Regions from separate parts of the Mesobacillus boroniphilus genome, predicted to be linked through region 2. Evidence: a T-box and tRNA genes for the amino acid it is inferred to sense, from the RefSeq annotation. Region 2 holds a T-box; the other holds one or more tRNA genes.
What was found. A T-box is a leader RNA that pairs with one kind of tRNA and senses whether it is charged. The one in region 2 lies ahead of ileS (isoleucine--tRNA ligase), so its partner is inferred to be a tRNA-Ile.

Region 1 (7,314 bases), 2.0 Mb from region 2:
ACTTCGGCAAAATGACCCTGACATCCGCCCCGAGTTTTTTCAATTCCTTCGGAAGCGATCCCGCTACATCCGCCAGTCCCCCTGACTTGATGAACGGAACACATTCCGATACAGCAAATAAAACCTTCACGATCCGCTCCCCACTCCCTGGACCGAACCCTTCCGGATGACAGCCGGTGATTCTGCTGGCGCTGTGATCACTGTTCCTGCTTCAATTCTTGCATCCTTATCAACAATGACTGAATCCAAGATACAATTCTCCTTGATTTGCGTTTTTTGCATGATGATGCAATTGCGTACGACTGTACCCTTGCCAATTTTCACTCCCCTGGCGATGATGCTGTTTTCAACCGTACCCTCAATCATCCCGCCATTGGCAACCATCGAGTTACGGACAGATGCCTCGGCATCATATCTGGTTGGAGGTTCATCCTTTACTTTTGTCAGGATAGGCCGCTCTTTCAGGAATAGCTGTTTCCAGACCTCAGGCTTCAGCAAATCCATGCTGGTCCTGAAATAGTTTTCAATCGTATCAACCATAGCGGCGTATCCCTCAAAATTGTAATAGCAGAGATGGAACTGGCTATCTATATCGGTCACGACATCCCTCATATTCGAGTAGCCGGTTTCATTGCGCGTCATAACCAAGTCCATCAACAACGACTTTTTCACGAGGTATATGCCCATTGATTTTCCTTCTTTTTGCACCTCGGTGATGTCGCAGCCGGATTTGATATGCCAATCAAGCAGCGGCTGGAAATCCATATTGAAAACCGTATAGGAATTCGCAATCAGCGCATACTCCTGGGTACTCCGTTCAAAGAAGTCAATGTTGTCAGCAAAGTGGTCCAGCGTGCCGATTCCCGTATAATGTTTATCAAGATTAGGCGCAGGGAAGAAGAATAGTCCATCCCTTTTTCGATTAAGGTCCCAGTTCCTGCCTGACCCTAAATGGTCCATCAGCGACCTGTATTGAAATTTAGGAAAAATAGCCACACTCTGTATACCTGAGTTGACCATATTGGAAAGGATAAAATCAATCAGCCTGTATCTTCCGCCAAAAGGAATCGCTGCCACCGACCGGTGAATGGACAGTTCCTGGAGATCATCGTGAACGGTTGTTGCATCTATTACTCCTAATAATTGTTTGTTCATTTCTTTTTCCTCCCGAATCGGTTCAATTGGATTGCAATTCACCGATTGTTTCTTCCGATACTAATGTGATGTCGTTCTCGCTCTCGCCTGGCTTTATGATTGTTCCATCCGGTACATATACTCCAGGGGAAACAATCGCCTTTTCAATTACACAGTTGTGGCCAATAACGGCATCCGGCATGATAACAGTTTCCTTTACAACAGCTCCCTTTTTCACAGTCACTCCCTGAAAAACGACCGTTCTGGAAACCTCCCCTTCGATCTTGCAGCCCTCATTGACCAGCGACTCTGTTACTTCTCCTTCTGGGCAAATATATTGCGGCGGCTGATTGGGATTGACGGAATAAATCCGCCACGACTGATCAAACAGGTTCAACTCACAATCTTTATCCAATAAATCCATATTCGCTTCCCAAAGGCTTTGTACTGTCCCTACATCCTTCCAGTAGCCTTTAAAAGGATAAGCAAATAATTTCATATTTTCTTCGATTAACAGAGGAATGATATCCTTTCCGAAATCATGGCTGGAATCAGGATTCTGATCATCCCTTATCAGATATTCCCTTAAAACACTCCATTTAAAAATATAAATTCCCATCGAAGCCAGATTATTTTTCGCTACATCCGGTTTTTCCTCAAATTCAGTGACCCTAAGTTCAGCATCCGTATTCATGATGCCAAAGCGATTTGTCTCTTCCCATGGAACTTCAATGACCGAGATTGTCACATCGGCACCTTTCTCAATATGATGTTCTAGCATCAATTCATAATTCATTTTATAAATATGGTCACCTGAGAGAATAAGGACGTACTCCGGATTATACTGATCAAGATAATTCAGATTCTGGAAAATCGCACTTGCCGTACCAGAATACCATTTTACTTCAGAACTCTCCGCATAAGGCGGTAACACAGTGACACCGCCATCCTTCCTGTCGAGGTCCCATGCACTGCCAATGCCAATATAAGAATTAAGCAAAAGTGGCTGATATTGTGTCAATACGCCCACAGTATGGATTCCTGAGTTCGTGCAGTTGCTTAACGGGAAATCGATGATCCGGTATTTGCCGCCAAAAGGGACAGCTGGCTTAGCGAGATTCTTCGTCAGTGAGTGCAGCCGGCTTCCTTTTCCTCCTGCCAACAGCATTGCTACGCATTTCTTCTTTTGCATGATTGTTTCTCCCCTTTCTTTTTATAACAGGACGTAAGACTGAGATTCCGAATGGAGAAATACTCATCTCTATAGAATATGGCCTTCCATGAAAGGCTATTTCTTCCGCTTTCAAAACTTTTTTATTTATAACTCCTGAACCGCCAAAGTCTGTAGCATCACTGTTCAAAATTTCCCGATATTCGCCATTCTTTGGGACACCGATTCGATAATCGCTATATATTTTTTCTGTAAAATTGCAAACTATGACCAGAAGTTCTTCAGGATTCTTCCCTTTCCGGATAAAAGAAAAAATCGACTGGTCCCGGTTATCAGCATCGATCCACTCAAAGCCTTCATAGCTTTGATCGACCTCATACAGCGGCTTAGACCGCTTATACAATTTGATTAGTTCCTTATTATAATGGTTCATCTTTTCATGCATTTCATAATCGAGGAGATTCCAGTCAAGCTGTTCTTTGTCCTTCCATTCCGAAAACTGTCCAAATTCGGTCCCCATGAAAGTCAGTTTCTTGCCCGGATGTGCTGCCATGAACCCAAGCAATAGTCTAAGCTGTGCGAACTTTTGCCAGTAATCGCCCGGCATCTTATCAAGAAGCGATTTCTTCCCGTGAACGACCTCATCGTGCGAAAAGGGCAGGACAAAATTCTCTGAAAATGCATATAGCAGCGAAAAGGTGACTTTATCATGTATATGCTTCCTGTTATGGGATTCTTCCTCCATATACTTCAAGGTGTCATTCATCCATCCCATGTTCCACTTGTATGTAAAACCAAGACCGCCATACTCCACAGGAGCCGTCACCTGCGGCCAGTCAGTCGAATCCTCCGCAATCATCAATGCTCCCGGTTCATACTCCTTGACCGCTTTGTTCAGTTTCTTTAAAAAATCCACTCCAAATTGGTTCGCTGCCTGGATCGAATTCGGCCAGTAGATGATATTAGCCACAGCATCAACCCTGAAGCCGTCAATATGGTATTTCTCCAACCAGAAAAGCGCACTCGAAATCAGAAAGCTCTGCACCTCCGTTTTTCCCAAGTCGAAATTGGCTGTGCCCCAAACATGGTTTTCACGATCATTCTCCCGCTGATATTCAAATACATAGCTGCCATCGAACTGGTACAACCCATGAGCATCCTTGCAAAAATGCCCCGGAATCCAATCAAGGATGACCCCAATGCCATTTTGATGACACATATCAACGAAATACATGAAATCATGAGGCGGTCCATAACGACTCGTAACGGAAAAATAACCAGTAGATTGATAGCCCCATGAGATGTCGAGCGGATGCTCAGTTAGAGGCAATAATTCAATATGTGTGTATCCGTGCTCAGCAATATATGGGATCAACTCATCAACAAGCTCACGGTATGTAAGAAAAGAACCATCCTCATGCTTCTTCCAGGAACCCACATGAAGCTCATATATGAACATCGGCTCCCCGAGGGTAGTCCGCTTTTCACGCTTTTGCAGCCACTTCTGATCATTCCATTTGTAACCGTCCATTGAATAGACAATCGAAGCCGTGTTTGGCCTTAATTCGGAGAAAAACGCATAAGGGTCAGATTTGAGCCTGTGCTCACCCGACGCAGTCACAATCTCATATTTATAAATGGTACCGGTCAAATCACCCTCTAGAGCGAGCTGCCAGACTCCCTCCTGATTGACTTTATGAAACTCATAGCCATTCCCATCCCAATTATTTAAATCACCTGCTAACCTTACCTGAGTCGCCTTTGGAGCCCACACACAAAATCGAGTATATGTTTCAGTTCCATTTTTAATGACATGTGCTCCAAATAAATTGTAGCTTTGAAACAGATTGCCTTCATGGAACAAATGCAATTCAAACTCTGTAGGATTAATCACCAAGATCCTTCCACCTGCCTTCTGCAAAACTTATGAAAACTCCCTTTTTCAGTAGTATTCTAGTTTTCATCCAAAATTCCTTGTAAACATTTTTTTAATATTTCGACAATAATTCTCACCAAATTTCGGTATTCGACAATTCTATCTAAATGGCAGCGCTTCAATGTACTAAATCTTCCAATTGCGCGAATTTTGGAGAACGAAAATTGAAATAGAATAATATTTTTGGGGAAGGTTGCGTTGATTTTATAAGGATTGATAGAGAAAATTAGCGGAAAAACATTTTTGGAATGATAGCGTTTTCATAAAATTTTTGAAGTATAACTTGCTTTTTGTTTTGAGTGAGAGGTTAGAGTTATTGAGGGAGGGACACTAAGGCTGAGAGAGAGTTTTTCAACCGGATTCCGGAATTTTTGATACAACCGTGAATTATGTTTCCGTAATCTATTTCCCTGCCACATTACGGGAACATCCACTAAGAAAGAATCTATTCTTTTCCTACCTATCAGAATTATTAACATGCACCAGCTCTTGGAGTTCTGTCTTCGAAGTCGCGCTTTGACTAACTCACTGGGAATCAGGGGCGACGCTGGGGAAGCAGAAGTATTTTTATAAGTTAACTAGTACCTACCTGGCAACGCTATTGATCCTGATTTGTTATCCTTAAATAAAAAAAAACTGTTAGCACGAATGCTAACAGTTTTCCTTATGACCCCTACGGGATTCGAACCCGTGTTACCGCCGTGAAAGGGCGGTGTCTTAACCGCTTGACCAAGGGGCCTTGTGGCGGAGAAGGAGGGATTTGAACCCTCGCGCCGGTTACCCGACCTACACCCTTAGCAGGGGCGCCTCTTCAGCCTCTTGAGTACTTCCCCATAAAAATGGCTCCGCAGGTAGGATTCGAACCTACGACCGCTCGGTTAACAGCCGAGTGCTCTACCACTGAGCTACTGCGGAATAATATAAAAAATGGGCCTAAGTGGACTCGAACCACCGACCTCACGCTTATCAGGCGTGCGCTCTAACCAGCTGAGCTATAGGCCCTTATGGAGCGGGTGAAGAGAATCGAACTCTCATCATCAGCTTGGAAGGCTGAGGTTTTACCACTAAACTACACCCGCAAAAAATGGGGCGACTGATGGGAATCGAACCCACGAATGCCTGAACCACAATCAGGTGCGTTAACCACTTCGCCACAATCGCCATATCTATAAATGCATATTAATTGAAATTAAATAAGGTGGCTCAGGACGGAATCGAACCGCCGACACAAGGATTTTCAGTCCTTTGCTCTACCGACTGAGCTACTGAGCCACTATAATATTGCTTCCTAAATCCCAATAGGTTTAGGTCCTTTGCTAGAAGCTTATTCGGAGATGTGAGCAACTTGCTCTACCGACTGAGCTGCTGGCAATTATAAAAATGGCGGTCCCGACCGGGATCGAACCGGCGATCTCCTGCGTGACAGGCAGGCATGTTAACCGCTACACCACGGGACCAGATTGCGGGGGCAGGATTTGAACCTGCGACCTTCGGGTTATGAGCCCGACGAGCTACCGGACTGCTCCACCCCGCGACGATATAAATCACACTATTTTGTTTATGCTCTTAGTGAGCATGGACTGTCCCGATCTCAGGTAGCTTATTCAAGAAGCAACTCGATCGGTACAACTCGCAGCATATTCAGTGAAGTAACGCTTGTTGCTCCACCCCGCGACGATAATATTCAATAAAATAATGGAGGAGGTAGAGGGATTCGAACCCCCGCGCGGTGTTACCCGCCTGTCGGTTTTCAAGACCGATCCCTTCAGCCAGACTTGGGTATACCTCCGTGTAAAAATAAGCAATGGTGGACCTTGTAGGACTCGAACCTACGACCGGACGGTTATGAGCCGTCTGCTCTAACCAGCTGAGCTAAAGGTCCAGGATATCCTAGATTGAATAGGTTCAACCAGATTAAATTTGGTAGCGGCGGAGGGGATCGAACCCCCGACCTTACGGGTATGAACCGTACGCTCTAGCCAGCTGAGCTACACCGCCAAATTATTATTTAAAGTTTTATGGTGGAGCCTAGCGGGATCGAACCGCTGACCTCCTGCGTGCAAGGCAGGCGCTCTCCCAGCTGAGCTAAGGCCCCATATAATATAAGTAGCATGGTCGGGAAGACAGGATTCGAACCTGCGACCCCTTGGTCCCAAACCAAGTGCTCTACCAAGCTGAGCTACTCCCCGATAAAGAGAAAATATAATGGCGCGCCCGAAAGGAGTCGAACCCATAACCTTCTGATCCGTAGTCAGACGCTCTATCCAATTGAGCTACGGGCGCATTATTTAGTATTTTAGCTAACTTGGTGGTGCCGAGGACCGGAATCGAACCGGTACGGTAGTCACCTACCGCAGGATTTTAAGTCCTGTGCGTCTGCCAGTTCCGCCACCCCGGCTTAAGAACTATGGAGCGGAAGACGGGATTCGAACCCGCGACCCCAACCTTGGCAAGGTTGTATTCTACCACTGAACTACTTCCGCAAACTTTATGTTTTTTTGAAAAATGGTGCGGGTGAAGGGAGTCGAACCCCCACGCCTTGCGGCGCCAGATCCTAAGTCTGGTGCGTCTGCCAATTCCGCCACACCCGCATATTTGATTCAATGTTATTTTACTTTCGTAAAAAAACAATGGTGAGCCATGAAGGACTCGAACCTTCGACCCTCTGATTAAAAGTCAGATGCTCTACCGACTGAGCTAATGGCTCGTACAAAAGGTGCCGGCAAGAGGACTTGAACCCCCAACCTACTGATTACAAGTCAGTTGCTCTACCAATTGAGCTACACCGGCATGTTAATGAAGATTATTTTTACTGTGCAAAAAAATCTTGGTGGAGGATGACGGGATCGAACCGCCGACCCTCTGCTTGTAAGGCAGATGCTCTCCCAGCTGAGCTAATCCTCCATTTGAAACTGCCCGGCGACGTCCTACTCTCACAGGGGGAAACCCCCAACTACCATCGGCGCTGAGAAGCTTAACTTCCGTGTTCGGTATGGGAACGGGTGTGACCTTCTCGCTATCGTCACCAGACATTTTTTAAAGACAATATCTATTATACTGACTTTAAGTTATT
Region 2 (7,314 bases):
TGTCATACTCTGGCGGTCTTTCTGGTCACGTCCAAGCGGAGCGTCGATTGTACCATGATCATGCTGGATATTTCCATGTACGAGCGCACTGTACTTGCGAGTAACTGTTTTGGCTACTAGCTGGTTCACCAGGCTTTCGTGTGACATATCATTTTTAGCTACCATCAAAAGTCCAGATGTGTCCTTATCAATCCTATGAACGATACCTGGACGGAGCACGCCATTAATGCCTGACAAATCCTTGCAATGCGCCATCAAACCGTTAACAAGCGTCCCTGTCATATGTCCTGGTGCAGGATGGACGACCATTCCCTTAGGCTTGTTCACAACAAGAACATCTGCGTCCTCATAAAAAATCTCAAGGTCCATTTCCTCAGCAATTACATCTAACACTTCAGGCTCTGGAATGTTGATTTCAAGCTTGTCATTCAAGCTGCATTTATAATTTGTTTTAATTTTAGCTCCATTAACAAGAACGTTGCCATCCTTGATCCATTGCTGCACCTGGCTCCTCGACCATTCTGCATCAAGTGTCGAAACTACTTTATCTATTCTGTCACCAGCCTGTTCCTCACTGATGATGTGTTCCATTTTCTCCATAAGCTTTTCTTTTCGCCTCTCTCTCTTCCCTGATCATGTCAATCATCAACAATCCTACACCGATCACCAGCGCAGAATCCGCGATATTGAAGATAGGGAAATCGTATCCGAAAATATATGTGTTGATGAAATCCACCACTTCTTTTCGGTATACCCTGTCGATAAAATTCCCAATCGCCCCGCCCAGCATAAAACCAAGCGAAACACCTAGCAGCAGCTTACCTTTAGCTGCCTTTTGAATATAAATGACAAGGCCAATAATCACTATGATGGTAATGACATAGAAGAACCACATTTGTCCCTGCAGAATTCCCCAAGCAGCACCACGGTTGCGGTGCGAAGTGATATACAAAAAGTTCTCTATGACCTTTATGCTCTCTCCAAGCTCCATGTTTTTAACAATAAACCATTTAGTAAGCTGGTCAAGCAAGATAACAAACAGCGCAATTATGTAATAAAACACAAAGGTAACCTCCACATCCACAACATTCATTACCTTTGAATTTTAGCACATATCAGGAAAAGCGCAAGCGCCTAATCAGCCCTGACAAGCGCTGGAGGGCCTAACAGGTGACTTCAGAGCAGGGCCGAAGCGTTTCAAGGAGCTAGGTGCGGAAACTGGACAAATCTCCAATTGAAAATTGTCCATTCAGGTTAATTTTTAAAAAAACGACAGATATTATAAGTTTTAGTGATGTTACTGACTTTGAAAGGTGGTAAAACAGCTAATAACAGAGAAATTTCAATTAAAATCAGCGGTTTTGGGTGATGATTTTAGCATAAATTGAAGTGTTAAAATTGTTTATTGGCGAAAAAATATTTTTTATTCGCGATTTTCAAATTTTATTGGCAATAATTTTATTTAATTGGCGATAATGAGCTGTTTATTGGCGAAAATCCATTTTTATTGGCGACTTGGAAATTTCCAATGATTTTTTCCAGTTAATCCAATCCTCAGCATCATAAAGAATTTATTCGAGATCTCTTTTTAAATCCTCCATACCGAAATAACAGCATAACTCACGAATAAATCGGTTTTCGGCAGTATTGTTCTATTTGCCCCAATTCACTCGCTGACCTTGCTGTTGGGATGGTCTGCAAAAACTCGTATGGCAGGTATTCTCCAGATATTTCACATTTACCATACTCACCATATTCCATTTTCTCCAATGCTGTTTCTATATCGCTTAGTTCATCAACAATGTATTGCAAAATCCTCTCATCTTTATTGCCGTGATTCAGGTACGCTAACAATTCTGTTCTCGTTTCGCGGAGCTCATTGTAAATGTAATCAAGATTACCTTCCATGTATCTGCCCCCGTTCCTGTTTACAGCTATTATTTCCCGCAAAAATTTGCTGAATCAGCTAAACTTTTTACATGTACTGCAGGATTTCCCAACCTCGATGATAATTGGCACACATAGAAAAAACTCCGGGCATAAACCCGGAGTTTCATTTTGCATTTTAGTAATTCTCTTTTACCACAGTTGCACATCGTTCACATAGTGTTGGATGTTCTTCAACTTTGCCGACTTCTGGTGTAACAACCCAGCATCTTTCACATGTTTCACCTTCAGCTTTTGTAACAACAATCGCTGCACTGTCAAACTTGATCGCATCGTCTGGAGCTTGGTCATAGCTTCCCGCCACTTCGAAGCCTGAAACAATGAACAGCTGGCTTAAGTTTTCAGAGATTGAATCCAGAAGTTCTTTTGTGCTGTCGTTTACGTATAATGAAACCTTCGCAGTCAGCGACTTACCGATGACTTTCTCGTTCCTTGCTTCTTCAAGAGCCTTCAGGACATCGTCACGAAGCTTCATGAACGCATTCCACTTAGTTTCAAGTGCTTCTGAATTTGCGATTTCCTTCGCTTCAGGCATATCAGTCAGCTGGACACTGTCTTCGTTAGCTGAAGGAATGAATGCCCAAACCTCATCTGCTGTATGAGAAAGAATCGGTGCAGTCAGCTTAACCAATGCAAGCAGACTCTCGTGCAATACTGTCTGGATTGCGCGGCGCTCTGAGTTGTCTGCAGCTTCGATATATAAGACATCCTTTGCAAAATCCAGATAGAATGCACTTAAATCAAGAGTACAGAAGTTATTGACCGCGTGGTAGACGCCTGCAAATTCATAATTGTCGTAAGCATTGCGTACATATTTGATCAATTTATTCAGCTTTACGAGCATGAACTGGTCAACTTCGCGGAGCTGCTCAAATGGCACTGAATCTGTTGCAGGGTTGAAATCAGAAAGATTGCCAAGTAAGAATCTGAACGTGTTACGGATTTTACGGTAAACTTCGGCAACCTGCTTAAGGATTGCGTCTGAAACACGCACATCTGATTGATAGTCAACAGATGCTACCCATAAACGGAGGATGTCAGCACCCAACTGGTTCATGACCTTCGCAGGAACGACAACGTTACCGATTGATTTACTCATCTTGCGGCCTTCTCCATCAAGTGCGAAACCATGGCTGAGTACTCCTTTGTAAGGCGCCTTGCCTGTTACTGCGACTGCAGTGGACAAGGAAGAGTTGAACCAGCCCCGATACTGGTCGGAACCTTCAAGATACAAGTCTGCAGGACGCTGGAGGTCATCACGCTCTACAAGCACCGCCTGGTGGGATGATCCAGAGTCGAACCAAACATCCATGATATCTGTTTCTTTTGTAAAATTGCCGTTAGGGCTGCCAGGATGGCTGAAGCCATCAGGAAGCAATTCCTTTGCTTCTTTTTCAAACCAGATATTTGAGCCGTGCTCACGGAATAGGTTAGAAACATGCTCGATGGTTTCATCCGTGATGATTTCTTCTCCATTCTCAGCGAAGAATACCGGAATTGGAACACCCCATGCACGCTGGCGGGAAATACACCAGTCACCGCGGTCACGGACCATATTGAATAGTCTTGTTTCTCCCCATGCTGGCACCCATTTTGTTTCTTCAACAGCTTTTAGCAATTCACCGCGAAAATCCTTGATGGATGCGAACCATTGCGCAGTAGCACGGAAGATAACAGGTTTCTTCGTTCTCCAGTCATGCGGATATGAGTGTGTGATGAAGCTTAGCTTCAGTAAAGCACCAGCTTCCTCAAGCTTTTCTGTGATTGGCTTGTTTGCCTGATCATAGAACAATCCTTCAAAGCCTTCTGCTTCAGATGTCATAACACCCTTATCATCGACAGGACATAAAACTTCAAGGCCGTATTTCTGGCCGACACGGAAGTCATCTTCCCCGTGTCCTGGAGCAGTGTGCACGCATCCTGTACCAGCATCTGTCGTAACGTGCTCGCCAAGCATAACTAGTGAATCACGGCCGTATAATGGATGTTTTGCAAGGACACCTTCAAGCTCTTTACCTGCAACTTTCTTAACTGTTGAAGTATTTTCCCAGCCGATTTCATTCGTAACTGCTTCAAGAAGTTCTTCAGCAACAAGGAATTTCCTTCCGCCAGCTTCTACCACAACGTAAATCAAATCAGGATGGACGGAAATTCCAAGGTTGGCAGGAATCGTCCATGGAGTTGTCGTCCAGATGATGATTTCAACATCCTGATCAAGAACTCCTTTGCCATCTTTAACAGGGAAGCCAACATAGATAGATGCAGAACGCTTATCCTGATACTCGATCTCAGCTTCTGCAAGTGCAGATTCACTTGACGGTGACCAGTAAACAGGCTTTTTGCCCTTGTAGATGTATCCCTTTTTGGCCATGTCGCCAAATACTTTGATTTGCTGTGCCTCATACTCAGGTTTCAGTGTGATGTACGGGTTTTCCCAGTCACCTCTTACACCTAAACGCTTGAATTGTTCGCGCTGATTGTTGATTTGCTCGTAAGCATACTCTTCACAAAGCTTCCTGAACTCAGCGACCGTCATTTCCTTGCGTTTTACACCTTTGTTCGTGAGTGCCTGCTCGATTGGCAAACCATGTGTGTCCCAGCCTGGAACATACGGAGAGCAGAAACCGCTCATTGATTTATAACGGACGATAAAATCTTTGAGAATTTTATTAAGTGCATGCCCCATATGGATGTCTCCATTAGCATATGGAGGTCCATCATGAAGGATGAAAAGCGGACGCCCTTCTGTGTGTTTCTGAACTTTTTCGTAGATGCTCATTTCTTCCCATTTGGCCTGGATTTCCGGTTCCCTGTTCGGAAGATTTCCGCGCATCGGAAACTCGGTTTTCGGCATGAGTAAAGTGTCTTTGTACTCCATTAAATTGATCCTCCTAAATTAACCGTTGCAATCATGAGATACACGGATCATGGAAATAAAAAAAACCTCCTCATCCCTGAAAAGGGACGAGAAGGTTGTTTAATCCCGCGGTACCACCCTAAATAGACAAGATATTAATCATCCTGTCCTCTTAGCATTCTTAACGCGAATGTCACGCCTGCGCTTAATTATCCTTTCCGGATGTTCAGCTCGGAACTATAGGGTGATTTTCTGGCTATCCGCTTGCAATGGGCTTCCACCATCCCCAATTCGCTGAAAAGCAAGCAACTGGAACGCCATACTGTCCCTGTCACCGTTTCTGTCATGTATTGCACTTTGTTATGAAATTATATGCGAAAGAACGTGTCTCCGTCAAGCCAGTGAATCTTCTTCTTCCCTAGCTGAAGCCTTCAATTCTGTTGAATCCAATTCATATTCAAGCAGATGATCCCAATCATCGGTGTTCAGCATATCAAGCTGCGCTTCGATCAGCATCTTGAATCTTGTCCTGAATACTTTAGACTGCTTCTTTAACTCTTCGATTTCCAAAGCAATTTTACGTGCCTTGGATAAGGATTCATTGATGATCCTGTCGGCGTTCTTTTCCGCTTCCTTGATAATCAGCTTCGCTTCCTTTTGCGCATTGCGGCGGACTTCTTCCCCAGCTTCCTGAGCAATCACAATTGATTTATTAAGTGTTTCTTCAATATTCGTAAAATGACCAAGCCTTGAATTCATTTCATTCAGCTTTTCTTCAAGCTCTTTTTTCTCTCGGATAATTAGTTCGTAGTCCTTGATCACATTATCAAGAAACTCATTCACTTCATCTTCATCATACCCGCGAAATCCCTTATTGAATTCTTTGTTGTGTATATCTAACGGCGTTAAAGGCATGACGCCACCTCCCATTAAGTTATAATCCTTTATGTACTTAAAGCAATGATTCGACAAATAAACTAAAAATCCTTCTTCTATTACTATATAATTATTTTTTTCTTCCGGCAATAACTCGATATTTATCTTTTTTTGTTTTTCCTTCAATTGTGATCATTTTCGCACGCCCGTATCCACGTGCGGAGATGACATCGCCTTCGCCGCATTCAAATGCAGTATTTTCAATCGCTGTCCAATTGACTTTTACTTGGCCGTGCTGAATGAGCAGCTGGGATTTTTGTCTTGAAAGATTGAATAGCGCAGACATGACGGTATCTAGGCGCAGTGAAGAGACTGTAGTGTTCATTTCATTCCATTCCTCAGCAATCGCGACTGCATTTTCAAATGGAAGTTCTGACAAGCCAATTGATGCCTTGCCAATCGATTCTAATTGAAGCCGGATGTAATCGGCGATTTCCTCAGCTGCGAAAAATTGAACCACATCGCCATCAATCAGGATATCTCCAAATTTCCCACGCTTCAAACCAAGGGACATTAAGCTGCCCAAAACTTGACGGTGTTCAATATTCACAAACTTCTTTGCATAATCGATTCCAAAGAGCTTTATTTGGAAATCCTCTTCTTTAGCTTCCAGATACTCAGGAAATAGCAATGCCCGCTTTCTCTCGGTACCTTTTGCTCCGCCAAAAAACTCCCATTTTACATCAGCATGCTTGCCGATGACTGTGGATAATATTTGCTGCTCCCTCGGATCTAAAAAATCAGTCAATTTTGGAGCATAGTTTTGTTCAACATATTCTTTCCAATTAATGACCTGGTCGATAAATTCACGTTCCTCAGGACGGAAATGCTGATAGATACTCATTTTGCTCTCCTTTTACACTTAGGCTGTTTTCGCATGATTGTTGTGTTTCGAACTTGTACTTGTTCCCGCATAGTTAACGGTATCGGGGCTCTTCTCGAGGAGACTTCTGAACAAGGATTACGTTCACATTCGTAAAAACCCAGGTGCCGGATTTTACTTTTGGTTAAGAAAGCAACACATTTTACGAAAAGAGCCTGCTTAAAAACATTGATAGAAAATAAGCAGGGTCTGATCCAGACCCTGCAAGGCAAGAATTGACTTTATTAAAACCAAGCAGCCAGCTGATACAATCCGCTGACAGCAAAACGCAATACAAGGAATGCAACGATTGGTGAAATATCAATCATGCCGATCGAAGGAACAATCCGGCGGAAAGGCTCCAGGAAAGGTTCGCAAATACGTGCTAAAAATTGGCCGATTGTCGTTTCTCTGGCATTAGGGAACCATGACATGAAAATATAAATAATCAGGGCCCACTGATAAAGACCGACTAACTGAGCTATTAAACCTATTACTAATTCCATTTAATCTACCACCTCGACTCTTGGTAATCCCGCTCCTGCATAAGCTCAGAAATATTTCCTGTGACTTCCACATTATCCGGGGTACATAAGAAGATATTCATGCCGATCCGCTGGATGTCCCCGCTGATCGCATACACTGTTCCACTGAGGAAATCTACAATACGCCTTGCCTGATCCTGTTCGATACGTTGCAGATTCACAACAAC

Region 1: it encodes a tRNA-Ile, which carries the amino acid that the T-box ahead of ileS (isoleucine--tRNA ligase) is inferred to sense. The anticodon was not compared.

Annotation. Positions count from the first base shown of each region.
Region 1 is NZ_QTKX01000001.1:2,552,389-2,559,702, forward strand. It holds gene glgA (glycogen synthase GlgA) at 1-130, opposite strand, end outside; gene DYI25_RS12970 (sugar phosphate nucleotidyltransferase) at 127-1,155, opposite strand; gene DYI25_RS12975 (glucose-1-phosphate adenylyltransferase) at 1,178-2,326, opposite strand; gene glgB (1,4-alpha-glucan branching protein GlgB) at 2,244-4,202, opposite strand; tRNA gene DYI25_RS12985 (tRNA-Glu) at 4,909-4,980, opposite strand; tRNA gene DYI25_RS12990 (tRNA-Ser) at 4,984-5,074, opposite strand; tRNA gene DYI25_RS12995 (tRNA-Asn) at 5,082-5,156, opposite strand; tRNA gene DYI25_RS13000 (tRNA-Ile) at 5,170-5,243, opposite strand; tRNA gene DYI25_RS13005 (tRNA-Gly) at 5,247-5,320, opposite strand; tRNA gene DYI25_RS13010 (tRNA-His) at 5,327-5,402, opposite strand; tRNA gene DYI25_RS13015 (tRNA-Phe) at 5,441-5,513, opposite strand; tRNA gene DYI25_RS13020 (tRNA-Asp) at 5,623-5,698, opposite strand; tRNA gene DYI25_RS13025 (tRNA-Met) at 5,702-5,775, opposite strand; tRNA gene DYI25_RS13030 (tRNA-Ser) at 5,938-6,030, opposite strand; tRNA gene DYI25_RS13035 (tRNA-Ile) at 6,047-6,123, opposite strand; tRNA gene DYI25_RS13040 (tRNA-Met) at 6,163-6,239, opposite strand; tRNA gene DYI25_RS13045 (tRNA-Ala) at 6,261-6,336, opposite strand; tRNA gene DYI25_RS13050 (tRNA-Pro) at 6,354-6,430, opposite strand; tRNA gene DYI25_RS13055 (tRNA-Arg) at 6,448-6,524, opposite strand; tRNA gene DYI25_RS13060 (tRNA-Leu) at 6,551-6,639, opposite strand; tRNA gene DYI25_RS13065 (tRNA-Gly) at 6,650-6,724, opposite strand; tRNA gene DYI25_RS13070 (tRNA-Leu) at 6,748-6,832, opposite strand; tRNA gene DYI25_RS13075 (tRNA-Lys) at 6,873-6,948, opposite strand; tRNA gene DYI25_RS13080 (tRNA-Thr) at 6,959-7,031, opposite strand; tRNA gene DYI25_RS13085 (tRNA-Val) at 7,070-7,145, opposite strand; rRNA gene rrf (5S ribosomal RNA) at 7,156-7,271, opposite strand.
Region 2 is NZ_QTKX01000001.1:582,171-589,484, reverse strand. It holds gene DYI25_RS02905 (RluA family pseudouridine synthase) at 1-600, opposite strand, end outside; gene lspA (signal peptidase II) at 572-1,063, opposite strand; gene DYI25_RS02895 (hypothetical protein) at 1,621-1,908, opposite strand; gene ileS (isoleucine--tRNA ligase) at 2,066-4,825, opposite strand; T-box leader at 4,905-5,148, opposite strand; gene DYI25_RS02885 (DivIVA domain-containing protein) at 5,198-5,719, opposite strand; gene DYI25_RS02880 (RNA-binding protein) at 5,811-6,584, opposite strand; gene DYI25_RS02875 (YggT family protein) at 6,848-7,108, opposite strand; gene DYI25_RS02870 (cell division protein SepF) at 7,114-7,314, opposite strand, start outside.